2 regions of the Paenibacillus sp. FSL E2-0177 genome follow, and region 1 is predicted to be linked to the other one. Evidence: predicted binding sites of a transcription regulator. Region 1 holds the regulator's gene; the other holds the start of a gene.
The links. The regulator Rex, encoded in region 1, represses fermentation and respiration genes when NADH is low (regulators of the CRP and FNR family bind a similar motif). The targets are predictions, from matches to a motif close to TTGTGAAATATTTCACAA.

Region 2: pflB (formate C-acetyltransferase) is a predicted target of Rex. The motif match lies at 1,972-1,989, and genes of this name have one in related genera.

Annotation. Positions count from the first base shown of each region.
Region 1 covers NZ_CP150307.1:4,712,949-4,719,185, forward strand. Annotated here, with positions in the region: gene MHI25_RS21020 (AAA family ATPase) at 1-1,070, opposite strand, end outside; gene MHI25_RS21025 (hypothetical protein) at 1,063-1,605, opposite strand; gene MHI25_RS21030 (DUF5590 domain-containing protein) at 2,016-2,534, opposite strand; gene MHI25_RS21035 (amidohydrolase) at 2,707-4,008, opposite strand; gene MHI25_RS21040 (redox-sensing transcriptional repressor Rex) at 3,995-4,648, opposite strand; gene dinG (ATP-dependent DNA helicase DinG) at 4,779-6,237, opposite strand, start outside.
Region 2 covers NZ_CP150307.1:5,015,267-5,021,503, reverse strand. Annotated here, with positions in the region: gene adhE (bifunctional acetaldehyde-CoA/alcohol dehydrogenase) at 1-1,827, shown strand, start outside; gene pflB (formate C-acetyltransferase) at 2,082-4,343, shown strand; gene pflA (pyruvate formate-lyase-activating protein) at 4,561-5,298, shown strand; gene MHI25_RS22515 (extracellular solute-binding protein) at 5,738-6,237, shown strand, end outside.

The DNA.
Region 1 (6,237 bases):
GTAACCTGACTGACACTTCCCGGACGAAGCAGTTCTGCCATAATGGCATGTCCCAATTCGTGGATCGCCACACGTTTTTTCTCTTCGTGGTTAGTTTCTCTGTCCGTTTTTTCCCCCATCATAACCTTGTCAATCGCCATCGACAGATGCCGCTGCTCAACCTCTGTCAATTCCTCACGCATCATATAAATTGCTGCCTCATTCATAACACTTTCGAGCTGAGCACCGGAAAAACCATAGGCTTCTTCGGAAATTTTGTCGAGGTTCACATTGGCATGAAGCGGCTTATTTTTGGCATGCAATTCGAGAATCGATCTGCGGCCTTTTTTATCAGGCATGTCCACTTGAATATGACGGTCAAACCGGCCAGGACGCAGCAATGCTGAATCAAGCATTTCTTTACGGTTAGTGGCTGCTACCAGTAGAATGCGTGGTGTTTCGTTGTTATAGATCCCGTCCATCTCAGTCAACAGCTGATTCAAGGTCTGATCATATTCTCGCTGCTGTCCGCCCTCACGCTTACCGCCAATTACGTCAATTTCATCTATGAAAATAATAGCGCTTTGCTTGTTTTCCTTAAGGGCGCGGGTACGGGCATCCTTAAACAAATCGCGGATACGGCCGGCACCGACACCTACGTACATTTCTACAAACTCACTGCCTGATGCTGCCACAAATACAGAGTTTGTATAATGTGCTGCTGCTCTAGCCATAAGGGTCTTACCTGTTCCTGGAGGGCCTGTAAGCAGAATCCCTTTCAAAGGCCGAATCCCGAATTTGCTGATTTCCTCATGCCGGATCAAAAAATCCAACGCTTCACGAAGCTCCTGTTTTGCATTGTCTTGCCCGCCAATTTCTTCAAAAGTAAGCTTTGAAGGTCCATCCTTCTTGCGTTTTTTCCCGGCACCTGCATTTACCGCAAGTCCGCCTCTTAAATGAGCAATGATAAGTAAAGCCGTGAGCATCCCAGCAGCAATTACAATCGGGAATATATTAATGCCTAGAAAAGCCATAAAAATAAACAAGACAGGAACAAATCCGATTAGAATTTCTTTAAGGTATTTAGGCATTATTCCATACCCCCAATGTCGCAGGTTTACGCGGCAAAATAATAAATTTGCTTTCTTTTCCATTACTCAAGCTTACATAGACATTATTGTCATCAATTTCTGTTGAGGCTATCACATTTTTATATTGTGGATATTGCGCTTTGAGTCCATCAAGTTCTGTGGGTATAAGTGTATATTTACGGCTCTCCATAGCTTCGGCTACAGAGAACATCGCTTTATCCCAGTATTCATCCAGCAGTTCACTGGAGTTCTGTTCTACATCAAGTTTTAGTGTACGTCCATCAATCATCGATTTTCCTTCTTGGGAGACGTACTGAACCAGTTCACGTAATTTCGTGCCTGGCTGGAGATCAAGTTTCAAAGTGACCTCATTGCGGTTAATACTGATATGAGAATTATTGACGCCCTCATATTGAGATACAATCTTCTGAAGTGGTTCCTGCATTGCAAACTGACGATACAAAAAGAAGCCACCAAACAATAGAGTAGCCGACAGTAGAGACGTTATCAGCACAGGTACAAGACGTAATTTCAAGAAACGTCCTCCTCTCAAAGATGACAAAATATAAAGCTCATTATAATAATTTATAGCTACTTGAGAGCTCATCAGAGAGACTGAAGTCTCTTATTGCTGTTCTAATTACAAGTAGTAGTATATCACAGGTGTATATACTAATTTCAAAATAAATGTGAATATATTTAAAATTTAATTTTTTAAATATTTCCATCAATACCAAATAAATTCCTCACTTTCGACAAAACTGGCCTTGATTTTTAATCAATCGGCCTATTTTCGTATGTGAATTTAAGAGAATATTCGGTGATAACTACCCATTCAGTATATCACTTAGTATATCACTTTTGTACATCAAATAAATGTAAACAAGCGAACTTATAATAAGTTCGCTTGTTTACTATGCCACCCTTAATTTCCTTATGTTCAGCTTAACTTTTAGGTAAACTGTAACCTTCGCCCATTCGGGACCCATCCGAAAAGCGATAAAATTGATAATAATACCGACCGCTCTGATTATAAAAAAGCTGCCAAGCATACTCTCCGTTATATACTCCCGGCAGCAAGCGTTCAATCGTTATGTCCGGAAGATCAGCTTTGATAATGCCGCGTATTTGGGCTTCCGAGGTTCCTTTACTTAGTTCCTCAGCAAACACTGCGTCGTCGCCTTCAGCAAATTTTCCATCTACCGTAAAGCGGACCCAGACCATAAGAGCAGTCCCGGCTTCATTTTTCCCAGTTAATACCCAGTACACTGCATTTTCATCCCAAACCGATTTTTGTGCTTTGGTTACCTCTGTTAGACCCGCTCTGGTTTTGGCAACATCCTTAGCGATATCACGCTCGTTCCATTGATCTTTCATAATATAGGCATAGAACTGGATAAGTCCAAACCCCAGGAGCAGAATCAGAACTGACCCCAGGAGGATCCATTTTTTCCTTTTCTTCAAGGTACAGCTCCCTTTCTAGTAATATATCTTTTTTGATTATATAACACACCCGCGCGTTTATCCAAAATTTCATAATTTTCTAGCTTTCCCAGCCTTAAAAATACACAAAAGGCCGCAACTTTTGCTAAAAGCAAAAAGTCGCAGCCTATTATTTATTCGTTATTCTCCAGACTTAACGCTTCAATAAACCTTCGAAGGCTTCTTGCGCTTTACGCCGGATAGCTTCCTCATCCAGGGTTAAGCATTGTCCATGCTTGATGACCTGTTTACCATTCACCCACACATGCTCAACATCCTTAGCGCTAGCAGAGTAAACTGCATGAGACAACAGATCTGTGTGTGGCAGCAAATGTGGCTGATCGATATCAATAGCAATGAAATCTGCTTTCATCCCTACAGCAAGTCTGCCTACATTATTTAAAAAGATGGACTGCGCGCCATATTCTGTAGCCATACGCAGAGCCTCTGGAGCTGGAACAGCCGTTGGATCACCGCTGACACCCTTATGAATGAGAGCTGCAAGCCGCATCTCTTCAAACATATCCAAGTTATTGTTGCTTGCCGCGCCATCCGTGCCAAGAGACACCTTCACACCAGCTTTTAGAAGATCAGTAACCCGAGCCACTCCGCTAGCCAGCTTCAAATTACTGCCCGGATTATGAGATACACCCACATTATGGCGAGCCAAGATCTCAATCTCTTCATCATTTAAATGAACACCATGTGCAACTATCGAGGGACGTGTGAACATTCCAAGCTTCTCTAAGTGAGCTACAGGACGCAACCCGTAATCCGCCACATTTTGTTCCACTTCACGTTTCGTTTCGGACATATGCGTATGCATCGGTAAATCCAGATCATGCGCTGCCTGCACGAACTTAACCAGGAAGTCCGGAGGGCAAGTATAAGGGGCGTGCGGCGAGATCATAGTAGTAATTCTACCTTCAGCCTTTCCATGCCAGTTACGGGCAAAAGAAATCGCTTCCGCAAGCTTGTGATTCTGTACATCCTCTGGACATAAGCCGATCACACCACGCATCAATACGGAACGGATACCTGATAACTCAGCTACCTCGGCTACTCGGTCCATATGATCATACATATCGAGGAAGGTCGTAGTTCCACCCTTCAGCATTTCCAATACAGATAAGGAGGTTCCCCAGTATACATCATCACCGGTGAACTTTTCCTCCATCGGCCACATCTTCTCCTGAAGCCACACTTGTAGCGCTAAATCATCTCCATATCCACGCAGCAAAGACATCGCCGCATGACCATGTGTGTTTACAAGTCCAGGCATGAACAGCAGACGGCTGCCATCAACCACTTGCACTCCAGCTTCCATCTGAGGCTCTTCTTTTCCTATGTAAGTGATTAAATCATCTTCAATAGTCATATATCCACTCAGAACCGGCTCATCCGTTCCCGGAGTCAGAAAATACCCGCCCTTAATTATCGTTTTATTGTTGTTCATGTTCGCTTTCTTCCTTTCCATCCCGCAAGTAATAAGCAAGACTTTGCAGATCAGTTGTAAAATCAGCTGCATGCACCCGGATATTCGGTGGTGTCTTCAGAATCACAGGGGCAAAGTTCAAAATCGCTTCAATCCCAGAAGAAATGAGAATATCTGCTACATTTTGAGCTTCTGAATCAGGTACGGTAATAATGGCAATGCGAATACCTTGCTCACGAATTGTGCTGCCTAGTTCATCCATCGGTTGCACAGTAAGGGAGTTGATCTTACGTCCAACCTTAGGAGCGTACGAATCAAATATAGCCGTGATTTTCATAGTATCTTTGAGATATGCATTGTAATTAGACAAGGCATGTCCGAGATTACCTGCTCCAACTAAAGCTACATTAAGCTGTTGATCCAGCTTCAGGATATGACGGATTTTCTCAATAAGATACGTTACATCATAGCCGATACCTTTTCTGCCGAAGTCACCAAAATATGCTAAATCCTTACGAATCTGTGCGGGATTAAGATCAAGCTTTTGTCCAAGTTCCTGAGAGGAAACTGTTAATATTTCGCGATTCTGGAGATCATTCAAAAAACGCAAGTACACAGGCAGTCTGCGAACAACGGCTTCTGATATTTTATCCGATTTCATATTTTTCCTCCTAAAAATAGTAATGTTCTTGTGAAAATCCATATTCAAACGTCTACCTCTCCTTATTAAGGACGGTACTGTAACACACCGCCCTTAAGGATAAGGAGGAGCTAAACTGAAGACGAGCGTTTTAAGAAGCGCCGCCATCCTCTAGCCATTCCGCTATGCGAGGGACCATTTGATCAGTAAGCATATGCTCCATTTTGGGACCAGGCAATGAATAAAGGAAATACTTCCCGTAATGAGATTCAATAACCCTTGTATCATAAACAATAACTATTCCGCGATCCTGCGCCGTGCGAACCAGTCTTCCGAATCCCTGCTTAAAACGAATAACCGCTTGAGGAACAGATAATTTCATGAACGGATTCTTCTTCTGGGCCTGCAATAACTCCGACTTCGCTTCCGCCAACGGGTGATTCGGTGGTTGAAACGGAAGTCTCACGATGGCCAGGCAAGTCAGTGCTTCACCTGGAATATCTACACCTTCCCAGAAGCTGCTCGTCCCCAGCAATACGGATGCTGCACTGTCCTGAAAGCGGCGGATCAGCTTGCTCCGGCTGCCACCTTCCACGCCTTGACCAAGCACCGTAATCTCTTGTGAGGCCAAAGCCTCTTTAAGCGGATCATATACCTGACGCAGCATTTTATAAGAAGTAAACAGAACCAGCATCCGCCCACGTGTTGTTTTAGCAGCTTCCGATAATGACTGTACGAGTGTATCGACAAATCGAGCATCGCCCACACTCCCCTTCACACTAGGAAAATCACGCGGTATAACTAGCAGTGCCTGCTCGCGATACTTAAAGGGAGATGGAAGGAGTGAGGTCATTAGACGTCCCTCTTCTACAGCTTCGTTAAGTCCGAGATTATCAATCATAAATTGAAAAGATTTATCTACAGATAGCGTCGCCGAGGTAAGCACGATGCTTTTTTTCTTATCGAAGAACAACTCTTTAAGCTGGCTGCTAACATCCACAGGGACGGCATACAGCTGTAGTGATTTGCTGCGGTAATTTCCATTTGCCTCCAGCCAATATACTACATTATCGTCATTCAGCCCCATAAAGAATCTTACTTGCTCACGTATGGAAGCCAAATCTTTAAATAAACCGCTAATATCAGTAACAAGGCTGTCTGCTGAGGATTGGCTTTCCTGGTCACGCATCTCGTTAAGCATTTTATCACCCTTACGGATGATGTCGCTTAACGTCAGATTCATAGTGTTCTCTAGCGCAACCAATTCATCCCAATCCTTCGGCTTACGGGCGGGAAGCAACCGCATAACCAGTTGTCCCGCTTCTCCTGCCCCTGCATCACTGCGTTCCGGCAATAGGCTGAACAGCTTGTCGCTGAGTGCATCCCAGGTTTCTTTGACGGTAAGCAGATCCGGGTAGATCCGATCGATGACTCCGCTCCATTCTGAAGCCTCTTCACTGCCTGACGACTGTAATATCTGACGCAGAGCAGGAAGCTGTCCGTTTCGGCTATCTTTATACAGTCGCGATAACGTGTGTGCCACAGTGAAATGCTTCATATGCATGCCAAGATGTTTACCAGCCACATCTTCTAAATGATGTGCTTCATCA
Region 2 (6,237 bases), 300 kb from region 1:
GAAGAACCAATCTTCGATCAAGTGAAAAAGAAAATGATCGCTAATGGCTGCTACTTTGTTAACAAAGAAGAAGCTGCCAAACTTACTAGCGGCGCTATGAACGTTGATAAATGTGCGGTTAATCCAGCAATCGTTGGACAATCCGCAGTGAAAATTGCTGAAATGTGCGGCATTCAAGTTCCTGCCGGCACTAAGATTCTGGTAGCAGAACTTGAAGGTGTAGGCACTAAATATCCATTGTCCGCTGAAAAATTGAGTCCTGTGCTTGCTTGCTACAAAGTTAAAAACGCAGATCAAGGTATTGAACGCGCAGCACAAGTTGTTGAATTTGGTGGTATGGGCCATAGTTCGGCTATCCACTCCAACAACGAAGAAGTAATCATGAAGTTCTCTAACCGTCTGCAAACAGGACGTATTCTCGTTAACTCGCCTTCCACTCATGGTGCGATCGGCGATATCTATAACACTAACATCCCTTCGTTGACGCTGGGCTGCGGATCTTATGGTCGTAACTCCGTGTCGCAAAACGTTACAGCAATCAATTTGATCAACGTGAAAAGGGTGAATCGTCGTACCGTGAATATGCAATGGTTTAAAGTACCTGACAAGATCTATTTCGAAAAAGGCGCTACTCAGTACCTGACCAAAATGCCTGATATCACACGTGTCGCAATTATCACTGACCCAATGATGGTTAAGCTTGGATATGTTGAGAGAGTTGAACATTACCTGCGTCAACGCCAAACTCCTGTAGCGATCGAAGTGTTCTCGGAAGTTGAACCAGATCCATCGACAACTACAGTTGAAAAAGGTACAGCAATGATGAACAGATTCCAACCGGACTGCATCATCGCACTTGGTGGTGGTTCCCCAATGGATGCTGCAAAAGGAATGTGGTTATTCTATGAACATCCAGACGCAGACTTTAATGGTCTGAAACAAAAATTCATGGATATCCGTAAACGGGTTTACAAATTCCCTAAACTTGGAAACAAAGCTAAGTTTGTAGCGATTCCAACTACTTCGGGTACAGGTTCGGAAGTAACATCTTTCGCAGTTATTACCGATAAAACAACTGAACAACACACTAAATATCCTTTGGCTGACTACGAGCTAACTCCAGACGTAGCTATCATTGATCCAGAGTTCGTATATAGCTTGCCAAAAACTGCTGTAGCTGATACAGGTATGGACGTATTGACACATGCCATCGAAGCTTATGTATCTGTTATGGCGAGTGACTACACGGATGGTCTGGCAATTAAAGCAATCCAATTGGTATTCCAATACCTTGAAAAATCGGCTCTTGAAGGCGACAGAGTTGCCCGTGAAAAAATGCATAACGCATCAACACTTGCTGGTATGGCCTTTGCTAATGCTTTCCTGGGTATTAACCACAGCTTGGCGCATAAATGGGGCGGTCAATATCACACTGCTCACGGTCGTACTAATGCGATCCTTATGCCACACGTTATTCGTTACAATGCTAAGAAACCTACGAAGTTCGCTTCGTTCCCTAAATATTCACACTTCGTAGCTGACGAGCGTTATGCAGAAATCGCCCGTATTCTGGGATTGCCAGCTCGCACAACTGAAGAAGGTGTAACTAGCCTGATCAATGCTATTCGCGACATGAACAAAAAACTGGGTATCGAAGAATCCTTCCAACAATTGGGCTTTGATCCTAAGGATTTTGAATCCCATGTAGATTACTTGGCTGACCGTGCATTTGAAGATCAATGTACAACTGCCAATCCTAAGCTGCCGCTGGTATCTGAACTCGCAGATGTATATCGTAATGCTTTCTACGGAAGATTTGATAATTAATATTTGGTTAAGTAGATAATAGGATGGTTGTGGATTAGATATAAGTGACAAATATCACCGGAAAGGTGATATTTGTCACAGTCTATTTATAGAAAATAAACTAAAATGTTTATATAAACAACGGTCCCATATATGGAACAATGATTGTGAATTTTCGAACAACCATATTTTTCTTGGGATCACGAGACACGGGATCAACCTTCAAGCCCGCGATCTCTACAAATATAATATAAATATAGATGGAGGGATTTAGCATGTCGGTGATTGAAAAAGATGTACAAGAAGTGAAATCCGGTTGGAGAAGTTTTGCAAAAGGTAAATGGTCCAGAAAAGTTGACGTTAACAACTTTATCGCAAGCAACATTAAGCCTTATGAAGGAAACGAAGAATTCCTCGTAGGACCTACTAGTAACACAACTGAACTGTGGAAGATTATTTCCCAATTGAGCAAGGAAGAAAGAGAAAGAGGCGGCGTATGGGATGTTTCCCTAGATACTGTCTCCACAATCACTTCACATGCACCAGGCTACATTGACAAGGACAAGGAACAAATTGTAGGCGTACAGACTGATGCTCCTTTCAAACGTTCCATCCAGCCATTCGGCGGGATCAAGATGATGGTTGATGCTACGAAGGCTTATGGCTTCGAGCTTCCACAAAACATCGTTGACATGTTTACGAACATTCGCAAAACGCATAACCAAGGCGTATTTGATGCATATACACCAGACATGAGAGCTGTGCGTAAATCCGGCGTAATTACAGGTCTTCCTGATGCTTACGGCCGCGGACGCATCATCGGCGACTACCGCCGCATTGCTCTGTACGGTATTGATTTCCTCATTAAAGACAAAAAACAACAACAAACTGAGCTTGAAGTAGATTCCATGACTGAAGATATCATTCGTTTGCGTGAAGAGCTGTCCGAGCAAATTCGTGCACTTGGCGAATTGAAAGAAATGGCAGCTGCTCATGGTATGGATATTTCCAGACCGGCGACCAACTTCAAAGAAGCTACTCAATGGGTATACTTCGGATATCTGGCAGCAGTTAAAGAGCAAAATGGTGCGGCGATGTCCCTGGGCCGTGTGTCCTCTTTCCTGGACATCTATGCAGAACGCGATATTGCTGAAGGTACTTTGACTGAAGAACAAGTACAAGAAATCGTCGATCATTTCGTAATGAAACTGCGTATCGTGAAATTCTTGCGTACACCTGACTATAATGATCTGTTCTCCGGCGACCCAACATGGGTAACTGAATCCATCGGTGGTATGGCTGAAGACGGAACAACTCGTGTTACTAAGAACAGCTTCCGTTTCTTGAACACCCTGTACAACTTGGGTCCAGCTCCGGAACCAAACTTAACTGTACTGTGGTCCGAAAAATTGCCTGAAGCCTTCAAAAAATATTGTGCTAAGGTTTCCATCGAAACTAGTGCAATTCAGTATGAAAATGACGATGTAATGCGTCCATACTGGGGTGAAGATTATGCGATTGCTTGCTGCGTATCTCCAATGCGTATCGGTAAACAAATGCAGTTCTTCGGTGCTCGTGCCAACCTGGCAAAAGCATTACTGTATGCTATCAATGGTGGTGTAGATGAAAAATCCGGAGCACAAGTTGGACCGGAATTCCCAGCGATCACTTCTGAATATCTGGATTATGACGAAGTAATGAAACGTTTCAAACCGATGATGGAGTGGTTGGCTAAGACTTATGTTAACACTTTGAACATCATTCACTATATGCATGACAAATATTCTTACGAACGTATCGAAATGGCGCTGCATGACCGTGACATTCTGCGTACGATGGCTTGTGGTATTGCTGGGCTGTCCGTTGCAGCTGACTCACTAAGCGCAATTAAATACGCCAAAGTAAAACCTATTCGTAACGAACAAGGTATTGCGATCGATTTCGAAACCGAAGGCGAATTCCCTTGCTACGGTAACAATGACGATGCTGTTGACAGCATCGCAGTAGAATTGGTTGAAACCTTCATGACTATGATCCGTAAAAACAAAACATATCGTGATTCTGTGCCGACTCAATCGGTACTGACCATTACTTCGAATGTAGTGTACGGTAAGAAGACAGGTACTACACCTGACGGACGTAAGAAAGGTGAACCTTTCGCACCAGGTGCTAACCCAATGCACGGACGTGACAAGAAAGGCGCCTTGGCTTCCCTGAACTCTGTAGCTAAACTGCCTTACTCCGATGCACAAGATGGTATCTCTAATACGTTCTCCATCGTACCTAAGGCACTTGGTAAAGACGAGGATTCCCGTAAGTCTAACCTGGTACACATGATGGATGGATACTTCCATAACAACGCTCAGCATTTGAATGTTAACGTATTTAACCGTGAACAGCTGATGGACGCTATGGAGCACCCAGAGAACTATCCACAATTGACTATCCGTGTATCCGGTTATGCAGTTAACTTCATCAAGCTGACTCGTGAACAACAAATGGATGTAATCAACCGTACATTCCACGGTTCGATGTAATTTGTTCCTGTCATGAAGATCTTTGAATTAGTACTACTATTGAAATAATTGCAAGGAAGATACCGCCCTTGTCTCAAGGGCGGTAATATCTTGTTTGAGAATTGTTAAAATTTTAAATTTTATTGCCGCGATATAGGGATATGACAGTCTCAAGGACAGGGATCTTCATCGTTGAAAAAGGGACTGTTAGTCTGGCGTGGCGAAAGGATGACATCCTATGATTAAAGGTCGCATACATTCTTTGGAAACCTTTGGAACCGTTGATGGACCTGGTATTCGATTTGTCTTATTTATGCAAGGCTGCTTGCTGAAATGTCAGTATTGCCATAACCCTGATACCTGGGCTTTAGATGAAGGTAAAGAAATGACTCTAGAAGAAGTGCTTTCGGAAATCGAGCCATATATAAACTACTATCGTTCATCCGGTGGCGGGTTAACTGTATCCGGTGGAGAACCAACCTTGCAGGCGCAATTTGTAAAGCAGTTATTTACGGAAGTGAAGAAGCGTTGGAATTTGCACACCACATTAGACAGTAATGGTTACAACGAAGGTGACAAGATTAATGACTTATTGGATGTAACAGATTTGGTTATGCTTGATCTGAAGCATATTGATGAAGAAGCGCATATCAAATTAACCGGTAAATCCAATGATCGAACTTTGAAGCTTGCACGCTGGCTCTCAGACCATAATCGTAAGATGTGGATCCGACATGTATATGTTCCTGGTATTCATGATCGTGAAGAGGATCTCATTAACTTAGGTCGTTATATTGGAACCTTAAATGGCGTCGAGAAATTCGAAATCTTACCTTATCATCAGATGGGTATCTATAAATGGGAAATGCTCGGCAAAGCTTATGAACTGGATGGAGTACCTTCTCCAACAGAAGAAGAAGTGCAACGGGCATACCGCTTGGTCGAAGAAGGTCGTAAGCAAACGGCATTGGTATAATAGAAATCTATTTTTAAGAGAGACCGTACCCTCAGTGGTTGATCATCACTGAAGGTGCGGTTTTTTGTTATGAGGAAGTAAAAAGGGAGGGGTTAAAGCTCCTCTGAGGGGGAATTTTATATTATTTCTAATAAAGACATGCTATAGTTACACGTGGTTTATGGGGTAGATAATAAATGAATATGTCAGGTAATATGACTAATTTGATATTTTAATTAAATGTTTTTAAAGAAAAACAAACTTTTGTGATGAGAAAAACAAATGAATAAAGCGATTTAACATTTTAATGTTATAAAATATAACTTATCATGTAGTTGATTCCGCTTACATTAGAGATTTTTATCCCTATAGTGGATGAATCTTAACCTTACGATAATGAAGTCTGTTTTCTATAATAAGAAGTGTAAAGCACATCAATATATAGGGAGGGTCACAAGAAATGAAAAAAAGTATGACTTTGCTATTGTCCCTGATTTTCGTATCATCAGCTTTACTGACTGGTTGCGGAGGCAACAACAATGCGTCTTCTAACAAAGGAGATGGAAACGCTACCGCGACTAACTCAGCCGCTACAAATGCTCCAGCAACAGAAGAACCGGTAAATAACGAGCCATTTGAAATGACGATTCGTCACACTCAAATCGGTGCAGACAAGCAGAAACGTCTGGCTATTCTCGAAGAAGTAGTTAACAAAGTACAAGAGGATGTACCGGGTCTGACCTTTAAACTCGATGGGGTAGATTCAGATGTAAACCGTAAAGAAAAATTGCGTGGTGAAATGGCTGCGGGTAATCCACCGGAAATCTTCGATCTGTTCGGCAGCCCTGACTCCAAGATCTATGCTAAAGAAGGTAAATTACTTGACCTGACTCCAATCCTTGAGGAACTTGGAATTAAGGATAAATTCTCAAATCTTGATCCTTTCACTTATGAAGGAAA